Regions from separate parts of the Halolactibacillus sp. JCM 19043 genome, predicted to be linked through region 3. Evidence: riboswitches for the same ligand, from Rfam matches in the RefSeq annotation. Region 3 holds a riboswitch; each other region holds the start of a gene.
What was found. A riboswitch is a leader RNA that binds a small molecule or an ion and turns the genes downstream of it on or off. The one in region 3 is predicted to bind thiamine pyrophosphate.
Positions count from the first base shown of each region.

Region 1 (5,906 bases), on a different contig from region 3:
GGATTTAATTGTATGACGAAAGAAATGATATAACACTAGCCGAAACATCTTGTTGGTAACCAATCTCTGAAATAACCGCCGCGCCATCAATATGATACTTCTTTAACCGAGGCATATCTCTGGCCCTTAAGCCACCAATCGCAACTATAGGGGTATCTCCTACATGATCTTTAATTGCTTTTAACCTTGAAAATCCAATGGGTATTTTTGCATCTGCTTTAGTTAAGGTTGGATAAATTGGACCTACCCCAATATAGTCAGCGCCTCGTTTTTTTGCTATGATTGCTTCTTCAAGATTCGTTGCCGATATCCCGATAAACATCTCTTTTGGCAACACGGCTCTTGCTTGTTCAATCGACACATCATCTTGACCGAGATGAACGCCATCAGCACCTAGTGCCATCGCCAGTTCAAGATCATCATTCACAACAAATGGTACACGATATTGTCTACATAACGCTTTCACTTTATATCCGTATTCAATAAGGGCAGTACCCTTGAGCGCAAAGGGACCTTTCTCTCGTAACTGAAACATTGTCACCCCACTCTTAAGTGCTGCCTCAATAATCGGTAAACTAGCTTCTTCTATATAAGCCTCACCAAAAATAAAATATAACCTCAACCATTCACGCTGAAACATTAGCTACTCACCTCAATCACAGCTTGTTTTTTCCATTCAGAAATACTCAGGGTAGCTAAACAATCGATAAAATGCATTTGAAAAGAACCTGGTAGTTCGCTTCTTTCTGCCGCTACCTCACTTGCGACAGTATAAAAACTGACTGCTTCTGCCGCAGCTTCGATATAATGATCATCATCAGCTACGGCTAAAAAAGCGGCGATGACAGAGGTAAGTAAACACCCCGTCCCAGTGACCTGTTTTAGTATTGGCGAGCCGTTTTTCAATCGGTAAAGTGTTTTGCCACTATAAATCATATCTTCTTTCCCCGTCACAACAACCGGGATACGATAGCGCCGATAGAAGGCTCTCGCAATCGTCCCTACATCCGTATCAATATCCCCTTCGACACCCTTACCAGCTTGTTTAAGTGAGACAAGGGTCATAATTTCTGCCGCATTGCCTCTGATGAAACTAATCTTTAACGTCTCAAGTAAATGTGTAACGACACGCATCCGGTAATTTGAAGCGCCAACACCAACGGGATCTAACACAATAGGAATCCCTTTTTCCTGAGCTTTTCTTCCCGCTACTTGCATCGCCTGAAACACCGGTTCTGTGATTGTACCGATATTCAAAACAAGCGCATCTGAAATATTTATAATGTCATCCATTTCTTCTTTTTCATGCGCCATAAGCGGCGAAGCACCGAGGCATAAAGCCCGTTTGCGGTAACATTCATCACGACTTGATTCGTGATGTTGTGAATGAGAGGTGCGCGTTCTTTTACTAATTCTAAGTAATGCATTATACCTCACCCCCTCTAGTATCTTGACAAGTGTTTATGTCATTGGGTACCCCTTTTAACCGGTAACCAAAATGATTCGTCGGCCCGTTACCACGTCCGAGGTCAATCCCGTAAAAAATTGCAGCATGAATAAACGCTTTTCCTAAACTGACCGCATCAAGCATCGATTGACCTTTCGCAAGTTCTGCGGTAATAACCGCACTATACGTGCAACCTGTCCCATGTGTATGTTTCGTCTTGACTCTTTCTTTCGTTAAATAGTGCACTACGCCCCCGTCATAAAAGACATCAGTAGCTTCCTCAGTTAAATGCCCACCTTTTACAACTGCAGCGCTGGCACCTAACACATGCACCAGATCTTTCGCGGCTTGTGTCATCTCCTCTAACGTTGTAATCGAACGGTCCAATAACAAACTTGCTTCTTTTAAATTCGGTGTCACAAGTGTTGCTTTTGGAATTAATACTTCCCGAATAACCGCACGAGAACTCTCTTCCATTAAGACATCGCCACTCGTTGCGACCATGACTGGGTCTAATACATACGGAATATCGGGGTATTTTGTTAAATAGTCACCAATCAATCTCATCATTTCTTCGGTCGCAATCATGCCTGTCTTTATCGCATCTGGTTGAATATCATCAAAGACACAGGCCAGTTGCCTGTCAATCATCTCAATTGGTTGATGATGAATTAACGATACACATTGCGTATTTTGCGCAACAACAGACGTAACCACACTCATACCGTAGACACAACGTTCTTCAAATGACTTGAGGTCCGCTTGAATACCCGCACCTCCTGTTGGATCGGTCCCGGCAATCGTTAATGCTGTTTGAACTTTTTTCATTTTCTCCACTCCTTGTAGACGCAAAAAACCGCTCCTCATAGGTCGAGGAACGGTTGTGAGTGTATGATTAAAACGAACGCCAATAAAGACGCTAGGTTTCACAAGAGTCCCACTTCCCTACGTTGGTACTAACCAAATCAGGTTCAAAGGGACCAAAGTGATTCACTTTATCTCAGCACACATGTGCGCCCCTAGCGGTTTCATCCGTATTTATTTGTTAACTTAACCATAGTGAATATGAGAAAGTTTGTCAAGCTTATTGAAGCAAGCCAATATCTTCTGGCGGCCAAATCCGAAAGACGATTTCACCAATCACACTGTCTTCTTCAATCACACCAAAATAACGACTATCCCGGCTATCCGGTCGATTATCTCCTAAGACAAAATACATCCCTTCAGGTACTTCCGTTAAGCCTAATTCATTCATACTAAAATCATCGGTATACGTGTAGCCATCCAACTGACTTAAGACATCTTCTAAATAGACTTCTGGATAACTGACCCCGTTAATGAATAACACATCATCTTTTACTTCAACATAGTCACCCGGTAACCCAATGATGCGCTTCACATAATTCTCTTCAATAACTGAATCAGGTGCAACAAAAGCGATTTGGTCAAACCGTTCTAACTCGCCCAATTTACTTATAATAATTCGGTCACCATCATGCAAGGTCGGTTCCATTGACGTTCCTTTAACAACAGACGGCGTCATCACAAATTCTCTCACGACAAGCACAATCACCAATGCAATCACAATGGCTTTGATCCAGGAAATCAATTCTTTTACCATCTCTAACCCTCATTTATCTTTTTTTCTTATTATACGCGCTTTCCATAAGAAAATCCATGATTTCACTGAACAGACAAAAAACCTCATGCGTAGAAAGCACGAGATTTTAATTTGACTATTTAATTTATGACGTAACCTTTTGATCATCACTCACTATTCATTACGTGATACCACTCAATCTAATCATCCACTTTTAAAAAATGTGTGGCTGCGACTCTCATGAGAACATATGCCATTAAACTGACGCCAAGTAACAAGAATAACGCCGCATAAGCCAACATCACTTGAGCTAACACATAGACTAGACCGACAGATATAATCGTTTGAATCGGTCTTGCGACAGAATAAATAAGCGCGACTTTTGGATAATCTCGTAAAGGAAAATGATAGTGAACAAATACCGGAAATACCGTCATCAAACTTAATATAACGATAGCGGTTAGAAGAATAATGATAAAGAAATAGCCTTTTGAAAATAAGGCGTGATCGATTAATAAGGCCACGCGGTAATTACCATAGAGTATCGCCACGGCTAATACATACAGGTAACCTAACAGATTTGCTTTCAATAGATTTTCTTTATAACTCTTCCAATATTTTTTGAACACATCATCGTCATCTTTAAAGACAATCATTTGTCTTAAAACGTAGAAAAGGGCTGCTAAACTAGGGAAAAAGCCGATAATACCTAGCCCCAATACACTCCCTAACCAAAAACAGATATTTAATAGAATGAGGTGGAAACCAAGTGTACCTACTTTTATAAACCAGCTTTGACGATACATTTTAGTCCACCTCTTTCCATTAATTGATGTATGCTAACACTTTGTCTGCTTCAGGTATTGATTCAATGGCGCCAACTTTGGTGCATACAAGCGCTGCGGTCACATTAGCATAAGTAATCATCTCTGTTAATACTGCTTCATTTTTAATCACTTCAAGCGGTTGAGCATAAGTTGATAACTGAGATAATAATGCGCCAACAAACGCATCTCCTGCCCCCGTTGAATCGATTGCTTCAACTTTAATACTGTTGATTACTTTTTTAAAGTCACGCGTAGACACATAAGTCCCTGCCTTACCTAGTGTCACTGTCACGAGAGACACGCCCTCATCATGAAGCCGATCAACTGCCTCAGCCATATTATCTTGTTGCGTTAATAACAATAATTCCTCTTCACTTACTTTAACATAATTAGCATAAGGTAAGCAGTGATACACCCACTCAACAAAAGCTGGTTGATCATTACCCCAAAGATCCGAACGGTAGTTAGGATCAAAGGCGATAAATTGCTGCCTTTGCTGTCCTTTTTTCATCATGTTGATATACGTTTTGCGAAAAGGATCCGTTAATAAAGCTGTGGCTGAGCCAAAATGCAACGTATGCATCGAATCAATTAAGGTTTGATCAAGATCCTTTCCCTCTAATAATCCATCCGCTCCTCGCATAAATTCAAAATCTCGTTCACCACTTGAATCTAATGATACAAAAGCTAACGTTGTTTTAGCAAGGTTTGTTTTTAATAAATGATCTGTTTTTACTTTTGCGGCTGTTAAGGATTGTTCGAGGAAGGTGCCAAAAGCATCTTCCCCTACTTTTCCGACAAAGTACGCCGCACCACCATGTCTAGCAATAGCCGCCGCCACATTTGCAGGCGCACCGCCTGCTTTTTTCTCAAACGACTTACCTTCCACTAGTGAAACATCTATATCTGTACAAAAAAAGTCAATCAGTAATTCACCAATACATGCGATATTATTCACCATACCTTTTCGTTCACCCCTTACTCAGTCTCATGACTTTACCTGAAACCAATGACGAACGCTGATTAACTGATGTTACCATTAAGTCAGAAAAGCGCTCAAGTGGATAGACAAGGCTTGTTAGTGCTGATGTACCACCGTCAACAAATAGTTCAATCGATGACCGATCTAACACGATCGATAACTGAACATGTCCCGTATTGATTGGTGCCGTTTGCACTTCTTTGAATAATGGCGAAAAGTCTATTTGTCCTGCTTTACTTCGGTCAAGTATTAATATTCTATCATGAGCGTCTAGTGTCAACGTTAATTGATCATCTTCTTGTGACTGGAGTGTGATCACAACCTGATCGGCAGCATCCAGTTGTAACTCTAAATCAATCTGCATCGCTTCTTTAAATGTTGGTACAGTGACGACATCTGTTAAATCACGTGTTGTCATCACTAACTGATCAGTCACATAGGGTGATAGTTCGCTCACTGGCTCCTGCTTAGCAATCAGTGAGTCGCCTTTATGTGTTAATGATAACACGCGAGGTAGTGTCATTTGACTACGCCAGCCACCCGTTGGTACGACATTCGCATAACGCCAATTGCTCATCCATCCTAAGTAAATTCTTCTACCGTCTTCTTCTGGTATATCTGAAAAACTAACACCAGCATAATTATCCCGGCCATGGTCAAGCCAGCGAACATTTGTATCAATCGGTGAAAACACTCGGCCGTCAAAGTCCCCAATGAAATATTGCGTTTTTGAACCTACATCAAGTTTGTCATTATCACCGACACTAACAATCATAAGCCACTTCTTATCAGTGGTTCCGTCGATAGGTAGTTCGAATAAATCCGGACATTCCCAGACCGCTTCTTGATAGCCAACACCTTCACCAAATTCACTTTCAAATCGCCAATCCTTTAAGTCCTTAGATGAATACATCATGACGGTTTGTCCGGTCGCTAAAATCATCACCCATTTATTTGTTTCTTCATACCAAAATACTTTAGGATCTCTAAAATCTATTTTTTCTTCACTTATTAAAACGGGATTCTGTTCATATTTTATCCACGTCTCTC
Region 1 is NZ_BAXD01000007.1:94,443-100,348, reverse strand. It holds gene thiE (thiamine phosphate synthase) at 5-640, opposite strand; partial or broken gene thiM (hydroxyethylthiazole kinase) at 640-1,361, opposite strand; gene thiD (bifunctional hydroxymethylpyrimidine kinase/phosphomethylpyrimidine kinase) at 1,427-2,275, opposite strand; TPP riboswitch at 2,373-2,478, opposite strand; gene lepB (signal peptidase I) at 2,532-3,068, opposite strand; gene JCM19043_RS05945 (YesL family protein) at 3,248-3,853, opposite strand; gene JCM19043_RS05940 (carbohydrate kinase) at 3,873-4,835, opposite strand; gene JCM19043_RS05935 (glycoside hydrolase family 32 protein) at 4,846-5,906, opposite strand, start outside.
Region 1: linked by a shared signal. The riboswitch ahead of thiD (bifunctional hydroxymethylpyrimidine kinase/phosphomethylpyrimidine kinase) and the one ahead of tenA (thiaminase II) in region 3 are both predicted to bind thiamine pyrophosphate.

Region 2 (5,906 bases), on a different contig from region 3:
ATACGCCTGAGACAACATCGATTGCCTACTTAATGGAAACCGAAGGTTTAAGTCAAGTGGAGGCAACGTTACTCAATGCCCGTTTTACAAGTACGCTTGGGATCTTTGTTTATAACACGAACGTGATTGGTGGTATTATCGCTGGTTTAATGGGCGTCTACTTACACAATAAGTTTAGACAAACAGAACTGCATGCGGCGCTGACATTCTACAGCGGCAAACGTTTTGTGCCGATTATCTCGGCTTTAGTGATGGTTGTGGTTGGTATTGGCTTAACGTTTGTATGGCCAATTGTTAACGCAGGTATCATCAATATGGGTGAATTAATTAGTGAAACAGGATTGTTTGGTACGTTCCTCTATGGATTTACTGAAAAAATCATTAATCCAACGGGCTTGCACCACATCTTAAATCAAACGTTTAGATTCACCGCTCTGGGTGGGGTAGAAAATATTGATGGTCATTCACTTGTCGGTGCCTTACAGATTTATCTGTATCAATTAGATAATAATTTACCGTTCTCAACAGATGCGACTCGCTTCTTAGCACAAGGTAAGATCTTACACATGGTGTTCGGTATGCCAGCAGCCGTCTTGGCGATCTACCGGATGGCGTTACCGGAAAAACGTGAGAAAGTCTTAAAGTTCTTCCTAGCCGGTTTAACAGCGGTGATTTTAACCGGTATTACCGAACCGATTGAATTTACCTTTATCTTTATTTCACCTGTCCTTTGGATCGTAAATGCGATCTTTGCGGGATTAGCGTTCTTAGTCCCAGCTATTTTTGATGCAGGAATTGGGAATATTCAAGGGGGAATCATTGACTGGTTAGTTTTTGGTGTCTTCCAAGGACTTGAAACGAAATGGTACATTTACTTAATTGCCGGTCCGATATTCTTCGCAATGTATTATTTCAGTTATACGTTTATTATCCGTAAGTTTAACGTCTTAACAATTGGTCGTCGAAAGACGACTTTGAAGATGATGAAGAGGATGATACGGAAAACGTGCCAGTCAAAGAACAGGATCGTAAGACGGCTGAAAACATCATTGAAGGATTGGGGGGCTTACCAATATTGTCGATGTCGATAACTGTATTAGTCGTTTGCGTGTAGAAGTGAAAAATGGCGAGCTTGTGAAAGAAGCGTATTTAAAGAAAACCAACCCCAATGGTATTGTGCGTCCGGATGCTAACACCGTACATGTTGTCTATGGTGGCCGGGTCTCTAAGATGCGTAACATTGTTGATAACTATATGTATGAACAAAAAGCGTAAGCGTTAATGAGCTATCACAAGAATTAAACACACAAATAAAAGCAAAGCAGTGACTGACGGATTAATGCTAAGTCATCCGTCATTCACTAATAAATAAAAGAGGGATGTTGATGATGAAAAAAAATAATATTGTCTTAGTCGGTGGCGGTTCAACGTGGACACCAGGTATTTTAAAAGCGATGACGACACATTTAGATCAGTTCGCCTTAAACCGGGTCGTGCTATATGATGTTGATCAAAAGCGTCAAGAAGTGATTGGTGAGTTTGCGAAGATTCTCTTTAAAGAAGAAGCACCGGAGGTAGAGGTTGTGTATACGACCGATAAAGAAGTCGCTTATAAAGAGGTTGATTTTGTTTTCTGTCAGATGCGTACGGTGGATTTGATATGCGTGAAAAAGATGAAAAGATTCCCCTTCAACATGGCGTCATTGGTCAAGAAACGTGTGGACCGGGGGGCTTTAGTTACGGATTGCGTTCGATTCGTGATATGGAAGAGATGGTACGTGACGTACGCCAGTTAAGTCCAGATGCTTGGATTTTGAACTATACGAATCCAGCGGCGATTGTCGCGTTAGCGCTTGATAAAATCTTCCCTCAAGAAGACAAAATCTTAAATATTTGCGATCAACCGGTCAACTTACTTCGATCGTACTCAAAACTGATTGATCATGATGTGAATAAATTAGAGCCCGTTTACTTTGGTCTCAATCACTTCGGTTGGTTTACACATATTTATGATGAAACAGGACGTGACCGGGCACCAGAGTTAAAACAGATCATTTTAAATGGTGGCTTTAGACCGGTTGATGCGGAACAACGTGATCAATCGTGGCTTGAGACGTATGCGATGGTGGAGGACATGTTAAAAGATTTTCCTGATTATTTACCGAATACGTATTTACAATATTATCTCTATCCAGAGTATAAAGTGAAAAAACTAGATCCGAACTGGACGAGAACGGATGAGGTAAGAGAAGGTCGAGAGAAGAAAGTGTTTGAGGAATGTCGTCGTATTGTCGACAATGGCACCGCACGTGACTCAAAAGTTGTTCATAACGATGCTCATGGTGATATGATGGTTGAAGTCGCCGCATCGATTGCCAATAATGAGCGGAAAACCTTTATCGTGATGGTGAGAAATGATGGCATCATTGCGAACTTACCAGATGATAGTATGGTTGAAGTGGCAGCAACGCTTGGTGCCAATGGGCCACAACCTTATGCGGTTGGTCAGATTGGCACGTTCTATAAAGGGTTGATTGAAAATCAACATGCCTTTGAAAAATTGACCGTTGAAGCCTATATGGAAGGGTCATATACAAAAGCGCTCCAAGCCTTGACACTTAATCGTACCGTTGTGGATGCGAAAAAAGCTCGGGTTGTACTCGATGCCTTGATTGAAGCAAATAAAGATTACTGGCCAGAATTAAACTAATACGTGAAAGACAAAGAAGAGTATGGCACACTATAGTCATACTCTTTTGTTTTTAGAAAGGAATGAAAGTGATGCGCATCTTAACAGCAATTGATTCGTTTAAAGGTTCGATGACAAGTTCAGAAGCCAACAGAATCGTCAAGGATACATTAACGGAACATGACGTCATAAGTTTCACTGTCGCTGATGGTGGCGAAGGGACGGTACAAGCATTTTTAGAAGCAGAGGATGGAGACTACACCCAAAAAATAATCACAAATGTGAATGGCAGAAAAGCGATAGGGACGTGGGGCTGGATTGAAGAGAGTCACACGGCGATTATTGAAGTAGCGGAAGCTGCGGGTATTATTCATGCAGACAAGTACATTCCATCCGAGTTATCATACGAGTTTTGGAGTGGGAGAACAAATCAGCCAAGCACTTGATTACGGCGCAACAACGATTATTTTAGGACTGGGTGGTAGTGCTACGGTCGATGGTGGTATGGGGATGATGATGGCGCTTGGGGTAAAGTTTTTAGATGAACGAAATCAAGCATTGCCTTTACTCCCCGTTGATTTAAGCAAGGTCAAGCAAATTGATACAAGTGGCTTAGATCCGAGAGTGAAAGAGGTTAAGTGGTTGATTGCGAGTGATGTAACGAACCCGTTACTAGGCAGTAATGGAGCAACGTATGTGTTTGGTCTCCAAAAAGGTTTTTCACAAGCGGAACTAGCTGAACGAGAACAAGCGATGATGCAATTTAGTCGAGCAGTGGAAGAAACGTTACACGTGTCCTGTACTGAGATGCCCGGCGCTGGAGCAGCTGGGGGATTGGTTTTAGTTGTTATAGCTTTTTTGGGGCAACGTTTCAAAGTGGTTTAGATCTTTTAAGTGAACGCGGGAAACTAAAAGAAAAGTTACGTGACGTTGATTTAGTGATCACGGGTGAAGGGAAGTTTGACAGGCAGTCACTCGCAGGTAAAGTGCCAATCGGAATGAGTCGACTAGCTAAAGAGGTGGGCGTACCGACGGTGGTCTTTGCTGGTAAGGTCGAACAGGGATTAACCGAGTTAAAGGAAGAGAATATTCATGTCACGCTACCGATTGTGAACGAGCCGATGACACTTGACTTAGCTATGGCAGAAGGCCCGAGATTATTAAAGGAGGCACTCGAAAGGTTTCAACAGATTCTCACGTTAACCGTTAAGAAATAATTGTATGGCCGTTATTCAAACGAAAGGGTCAGTAGAACATGAATGAATCATTAGAAGCTCTCTCTATCTTCATTTCTTTCTGCATAACATAGTGATGAAATGATGTATATAGAAAAACAGATAGGCAGATGATAACGATGAAACAATTTAAACATCATCCCTTGCATTTTCAGAATAGACTGATATAATACAACTAACAAGAAAAGTAATTGAATCAAGCCTTCAAGGGGAGCTGATAATCGTCAGCTGAGAGTAAGTATCGATACTTAGACCCTCTGAACCTGTTAGTTAATACTAGCGTAGGGATGGTGGCTTTTTTGATGGCGTTTTAAGTAATGTTAGGGTCCTCCATCAGGAAGCATCCCTTGGCATTGCTTTTTTTGTTGCACAAATTTTATGAGGAGGCATGTTTGATGCAATCAAAACGTACATTATTTTTAATTGAGGTCGCGATTTTTTCAGCGCTTGCGCTTATTTTAGACCTCGTCCCATTCTTATCATTTAAAGTATGGGCCCAAGGAGGATCGATTTCTTTTGCGATGATTCCGGTGTTTATTATCAGTTATCGCTGGGGACTAAAGGGTGGCTTATTATCAGGATTACTGTTAGGTGTCTTACAAATTGTTTCAGGTACTGCCTGGATCGCTCATCCGGTTCAAGGTTTGCTTGACTATCCAATTGCCTTTACTGTGTTAGGTTTTGCGGGACTCTTTAAAGACCAAGCAGCGAATGCATTACAGAGTGGTTCTAAAGGGAGCTTTGTGAAGTGGGTCATTGTCGGTGTTGGGCTCGGCAGCACCCTTCGCTTTGTTAGTCATTATCTAGCAGGCGTGGTGTTCTTTGATTCACTCATTGACGGCATGAATATTTGGCTCTATTCTTTTGTCTATAATGCGTCGTATATTATCCCGTCGGCGATCATTAATATTGTCGCGGTGGCATTTCTCTTTAGTAAACGACCATCACTTGTTAAAAAACCGATGCGTCACGCCGCTTAATGGACCCTAGCGCGTGATAGCATGACAAAAATAAAGCCGCGCGTCGACCTTATATAAGTCGATGCGCGGCTTTTTAGATTAAGATTCAATTAAATCATGAACTTTATTGATTTCCTCTTCAGTGACAATGTGATAATAAATGTTATTGATCATCGAACCAGACCCCTGCATTTGATAGTCTTCAAAATTCGAGGCAGTTTGACGGTAACCTTGGAATAGTGATGTCATATCACTAAAGGTCATATTGGTACTCACGTTGTTACCTAGCACATCAAGTAAATCCGAAATACGGGTGATGTTTTCGATTTTCGCACCTTCTCTTACAATACCTTCAATGACTTTACGCTGACGTTCGGTCCGGCCAAAGTCACCTCTTGGGTCTTCTTTTCTCATCCGGACAAAATTCATCGTCTCATCCCCGGTTAAGGTAATGTTGCCGGTTGGGAAGGTGTTGCCACCTTGAGAAAAATTCAGTTCATTATTTACAGTGATTGGACCGACTAAATCAACGAGTTCAGCCATACCATCCATATTCACCCGCGCAAAATAATCAATATCAATATCTAAGAAATTTTCAACTGTTTCAATCGCCATGTCTGGGCCACCGAATGCATGCGCATGATTGATCTTATCTTCTGTTCCGCGACCAGCAATCGTCGTCCGAGTATCACGCGGAATACTGACGAGTTGAATTTTGTCTTCATTTGGCTTTAAAGTCATGACAATGATCGCATCCGAACGACCACTGACAGATGACTCTGAATCAATACCGAGTAAGAGGATATTAAGATTATCTTTGTTCTCGATTTTTTCTTTTGTTTTTTCCGTATCAATCACGTTACCAGAAACTTTTTCATGCATATTGTCATTGACATTGCTTTTAACCTCGTTATATAAATGCACACCATAACCAACGATCGATAATAATAAGACGAGTAAGATAATGACGGGGGTTAAAATCCACCATTTCTTTTTATTTTTCTTTTTGTTTAAACGGCTATT
Region 2 is NZ_BAXD01000005.1:124,894-130,799, forward strand. It holds gene JCM19043_RS04880 (PTS transporter subunit EIIC) at 1-1,091, shown strand, start outside; gene JCM19043_RS16735 (hypothetical protein) at 1,105-1,275, shown strand; partial or broken gene JCM19043_RS18640 (6-phospho-alpha-glucosidase) at 1,455-1,855, shown strand; gene JCM19043_RS18645 (hypothetical protein) at 1,949-2,710, shown strand; gene JCM19043_RS18060 (glycerate kinase) at 2,782-3,135, shown strand; partial or broken gene JCM19043_RS17330 (glycerate kinase) at 3,062-3,906, shown strand; TPP riboswitch at 4,122-4,229, shown strand; gene thiT (energy-coupled thiamine transporter ThiT) at 4,320-4,904, shown strand; gene JCM19043_RS04910 (LCP family protein) at 4,983-5,906, opposite strand, start outside.
Region 2: linked by a shared signal. The riboswitch ahead of thiT (energy-coupled thiamine transporter ThiT) and the one ahead of tenA (thiaminase II) in region 3 are both predicted to bind thiamine pyrophosphate.

Region 3 (5,906 bases):
CTCAAATGCTACAAAAAGTAATAATCCTGTTATAAAAAAAATCATACCAACAAAAATCTTAATCATTTAATTTTCACACCTTTATTCAATTTCTAGCATCCGATCGATACCATCTGAAAGTTCATTAACCGTTGATTGCCAATAGCTAAAGTCCTTTAATTCAAGTCCCATAAACGTATTATAATAGTCTTGTGCGCTTGTATGATCAGAAAAACGCAAGCTTAATCGAGTTAGGTTAGAAAAAATAATATCTTGGTATTCTCCTGTATAGGCAAGATTGTCAAATCCTTCTCTAGATATTTCATAGTCACCTTGGGTGCTTGTGATAAATGCGGATATTAGTTTTTCCTCAAGAATCCAATCGTTTTCTTCAACCATCTTTAGTAACGCGTTTAATTCGCTTATATTTTTTGTTAGATAATAGTTCTCGGCGAGTAACACATAACTTGATTTTAAATTAGGATAAATATTGATACGTTCTTTAAAGTATTGAATAGCTTGATCATATTTTCCATATTGATTATGTAATAATCCTGCGTTATAAAGAATATGTTCATGAGGATATTTATTCGCATTATGATAATCTTTTATCGCTGTTTCAGAAGCTTTTAATTTCATTGAATTCAGCGGTAAACCTTCTATTACATCTACCCAAGCTTCTTCTTTTTTCACATCAAAACTGTCGACAATTTCAGACCATTCTGCATAATATTGTGGGTCAGTGTTATTTATTTTTGTAGCAGCAACCGCATCATTAGCTATTTGTTGGGCATGTTCAAATTCCCCTAGCAATAAGTACACTTGTGATATTAAAAACAATGTTGTTGGGTGATGGCTCTTTACTTCATCATAAGCTTTTAAAAATTCTAGCGCTAACTCGTATTCTTCAATTTCTAGATAGCAAATGGCTAAGCTGTATAAATATTGGTCGTTTTGCGTATCCAGTAATAGTAATTCATTATAAATCTCAACCGCGTCATCATACTTTTCTTCTTTTTCATATAATGCGACTAACTCTTCTAAAGTTTCAATTTTTTCTTTCTCAATATCCACTAATTCTTCTTCATTTTCAATATCATTACTTAATTCTTGGTTATTTTTGTTAGGGGATATGATATTTTTTATATTGATGGTGAGTAATGTTGACAAAATAACTATAAATATAATAATGTACTTGTTTTTTCTTTGCATGTCATGTGAGCCCCCTACTTTCATATCTGAGATAAGTTAAAACAGGGAGAACAATGAATATTTATCTCTGTGATATAAAATAATTTGATAATTTTGTTAATAACATAACCATACCAAAAATTTCAAAATAAGTCCATAATAAATTGGGGATTTGTAGAGAAACTATTAGTTAAAACGTTTATGGTAAAGGCACCATTATCTTAAGAAACATACTATATTGGTCATCACAGTTTAGTCTATACGAAAACCACCAACAAAAAAAGTGTTGGTGGTTTAGGGTTTAGTCAATTAAAGGTTTATAGTCTGGTTTTAATTTGTAACTGCTATATGACGATAGGCGTCCATCGGCATATCTCTAATGTGTACGCCATCTCCCAGAATAAATATTCATATTGACTGCTCTTTAAGAACAGATCAGTCCAACGTTCTTTTTCTTTTTCTGATGCGGTTTCTGCAAGTTGGTCTAACCGGTCGATTTGTTCTTTGACGAGTGTCATAAACCAATCGGAATGATACGCCTGTATCCACGTTTGATAGACGGGTTCTTTTGGCGTTTTGTCTTTTAACTGTTCACCGATTTCAGCATACAACCAGTAACATGGTAAAATCGCCGCAATAACGTCCCCTAGTTGGCCAAATTGACTGGCTCGGTACATATGTGATGTATAAGCATACGCTGTTGGAGCCGGCTCAAAGGATTGCTGGTCTTTTTCAGAGATATTTAATTGTTTCATAAAGGTCCGGTGAAGATCCAGTTCTGCTTCATAGGTGCCTTGAACGTGTTTAGCCATACTGTTCGTTACTTCTAATGAGTCTGCTTTTGCGGCAGCTAATGCTTGCGTCTTTGCAAAGTGACTTAAATAATACGCATCTTGCAAGACGTAGTAGCGAAACCGGTCGAGCGGTAAGGTGGAGTCCCCAAGCCCTTGTACAAAGGGGTGATCAAAACTCGCTTTCCAAATCGGATCAGCCTTTTGTCTTAATTCATCTGTAAATCTCATATAATTCTCTCCTTTTTCCAAATAAAAACACCACCGCTAAATAAGCAAGTGGTGTCGATCATTGAATAAAGAAAGTCAAATCTCGTCCCACTTCCCTCCGCTAGCATCAACTAGATCAGGTTCAAAGGGTCAAGGCATTCGTTGCCAATCTCAGTCACAGATCAGTGACTCCCCTAGTGGTGTTTCATTTGATTGTATTTTGATACTGTTACTGTAACATACTGACTATTAAAGTCAAGTGTTACTTCATCACTTTCCAAACATCATTGGCATAGCTTACTGGGTCTTCTACTGGTAAACCTTCAATCAGTAAAGCCTGATTGTATAGGACATTCGTGTATGTCTCCATCATATCTTCGTTTGATTGTGAGGCTTGTTTGAGTGACTTAAAGATATCATGATCCGCGTTAATTTCTAACACTTTCTCAGCTTTTACGCCTTGATTCTCAGGCATCATGCTTAAGACTTTTTCCATCTCAATGGAGATATCCCCTTCGTTAGATAGGCAGACAGGGTGTGTCTTTAAGCGTTTAGACAGGCGAACATCTGATACTTTACCTTTAAGAATCTCTTTCATTTGATCGAAAATCGCTTGATCTTCTTCAGAAGCTGTTTTTTCTTCCGCTTGATCGTCCTCAAAACCTAAATCACCACTTGAAACAGATTTAAATTCTTTTTCATCGTAGTTCAATAACATTTTAATCGCAAATTCATCAATATCATCAGTGAAGTAAAGAATTTCATAGCCTTTATCACGGACGATTTCTGTCTGAGGTAAACGTTCGATGCGCGCATGTGACTCACCTGTGGCATAATAAATATAGGTTTGGTCTTCCTTCATACGTTCAACATATTCGGCTAAGGTGACAAGTTTCTCTTCAGTTGATGAATAGAATAGAAGTAAATCTTTTAAGGTATCTTTATTTTGACCAAAGTCACTGTAGACACCATATTTCAATTGACGACCGAAAGCTTTAAAGAACGTTTCATACTTCTCGCGATCATTCATTAATAATTTCTTTAATTCTTGTTTGATCTTCTTCACTAAGTTTTTCTCGATTAGCTTCAACTGACGGTCATGCTGTAACATTTCGCGAGAAATATTAAGTGATAAGTCTTCTGAATCGACAAGACCTTTCACAAAGCTAAAGTAATCAGGTAACAGTTCAGGCGCTTTATTTTTAATTAAGACGCCATTTGAGTATAACTCCAAGCCTTTTTCAAACTCTTGCGAGTAATAGTTATAAGGCGCTGTTTCAGGCACGTAAAGAATCGCTTGATAACGAATATTACCATCGACACTCACATGTACATGTGTTAATGGATCATCATAACCGAAATGTTTTTCTTGATAGAAGTTTTTATAATCATCATCGGTTAATTCAGCTTTGTTTTTCTTCCAGATTGGTACCATGCTGTTGACCGTTTTCTCTTCAACAATCGTTTCATATTCATCTTCTGTACCTTCTTTTAATTTTTCTTCCGTTAGATCCATTTTAATTGGATAGCGAATGAAGTCTGAATAAGTTTTAACGATCGTTTGCAGTTGACGCGGATCTAAGAATTGTTCAAAGTCATCATCTTCTGTGGACGCTTTAATCGTTAGTGTGATCGTTGTACCCACATCATCTTTAGTCGCCTCTTCGATGGTAAAGCCTTCAGCGCCTTCAGAGTACCAGTGATACGCTTGATCTGAATCTACTGCGCGCGACGTTACACTTACTTTGTCAGCAACCATGAAAGCTGCGTAAAAGCCGACACCAAACTGGCCAATAATATCAAAACCATCTTTAATTTCATTGTCTTTTTTAAATGCCAGTGAACCACTTTTCGCAATGGTGCCTAAATTTTGTTCAAGCTCTTCTTTTGTCATACCAATCCCATTATCAGTGATTGTTAACGTACGATGATCCTTATCTGTAGAAATTTTAATGTAATAGTCCGATTGATCAAATGTAATCGACTCATCGGTTAATGCGCGGTAATACATCTTATCCATCGCGTCACTCGCATTGGAGATTAATTCACGTAAGAATACCTCGCGTTTTGAATAAATCGAATGAATCATCATGTCTAATAATCGTTTTGACTCTGCTTCAAATTGTCTGACGGCCATATGTTATTCCCTCACTTTTTAATATTTTTTATGTATTAGCACTCGACACTTTAAAGTGCTAACATATATTTTTTAACATATTTTTAACCATCTTGTCAATCCTTTCGTATCAGGTTATCGTTAATTAACTACGTTTAAACAGAAAAAACCACACCTCTAGGTGTGGCTAATTTCATCTTATGTGATTAATTGACTTGGGTATAGTCAATATGACGTTTCGCTTCTGTTTCTTTTTTCAAGTAATTGTATTGATCAGATAATGCGTCAAACCATGCTTTATCATTTGTTTGAAGGGCTAAGTCGATTAATTGTTCTAATTCACCAAGAGTATAGTATTTGCTATCTGGCTCTACTTGTAATTTGACCACGTGAACTTGGATACTGTGATTGGTTAAAAGATGGTTATCACTCGCAATCACACGTATTTGTACCCTGTTCTCTTCTTCTAGTTGTTTTTCGACGAAGCCATGAATACGCTCACCCTTGTTTGACTGTAATTTGACCCAATCCCCTACATTTACTTGTTTTCTTTCTTCTGCCTCATGTTTGACACCACCTTTTCTATTAATTATTTTAAATTGACAGAATACTTAGAATAGTCATTTAAAATATTTAATAGTAATTTTAATCGGTTATGGTGATAATGTCAATAGTCTTGCTCAAACTGCTGTTTCGTAAGTGGTTGACTCATTAAGAAACCTTGATAAGCATCTAGTTGAACCGACTCAATTAATGCGACTTCTTCTGCCGTTTCTACTCCTTCTTGGATAATAATTAATCTCAACTCTTTCGCAAGCGTTACTAAACGTTTATAGCTGCTTAAACCATCCTCATCACTAAGTGCGTCATGGAGAGTCCCTTGTGAAAGTTTAATCATCTTAAAGGGTAGTGTTCGCAGTTGACGTAGGGATAAATAATGATCCCCAAAAGAATCAATCGCCACTTGAATACCAGCTTTTTGATAAGCGCTCAGTTTGATTTTTAAGTTTTTACATTTATCACGCGAGAGATTTTCACTGATTTCAATGACTAAATGTTCAAGGTTGACGTTTGCTGCCTCGAATTGCTGGTGGATAGATAAAAAGGTTTTCTCATCACGACATTCTTTTTCTGTTAGGTTAATATGCAACTTGATCGCTTGATGGTGGCGTTCATTGTATCCTGATAGGGTTTGTGTTGCTTCTTTTAGTAAAAACTGCGAGAATTGAGGCATTAAGCCGTTCTTCTCAGCAATCGGAATAAACACATTAGGTGCAATCGCGCCTAGTTTGTTATGCTGCCAGCGTAATAAAGCTTCAACGGCGCGGATATCTTTTGTTGCGGTATCAATAATCGGTTGATAGACGACGTAGAGCTCCTGGCGTTCGATTGCTTGGAATAAGTCTGTCTCTAATTGAATGTAAAGCGATACTTCTGTTTCAAGTGCAGGGGTATAAAATCTAAACGTATTTTTCCCTTGTTGTTTTGCTTGATACATACTTAAATCAGCATACTTAGTCAGTTCATTTAGCGATTGAGAATGTTTAGGGTATAAGCTAATGCCAATACTTGCCGTCACAATAAAGCTATGATTATCAAACGTATAGGGCTTCGTTAAG
Region 3 is NZ_BAXD01000023.1:43,853-49,758, reverse strand. It holds gene JCM19043_RS11090 (hypothetical protein) at 1-66, opposite strand, end outside; gene JCM19043_RS11085 (lipopolysaccharide assembly protein LapB) at 82-1,191, opposite strand; gene tenA (thiaminase II) at 1,515-2,192, opposite strand; TPP riboswitch at 2,268-2,377, opposite strand; gene htpG (molecular chaperone HtpG) at 2,434-4,308, opposite strand; gene JCM19043_RS17725 (IDEAL domain-containing protein) at 4,494-4,727, opposite strand; gene JCM19043_RS11065 (bifunctional diguanylate cyclase/phosphodiesterase) at 4,955-5,906, opposite strand, start outside.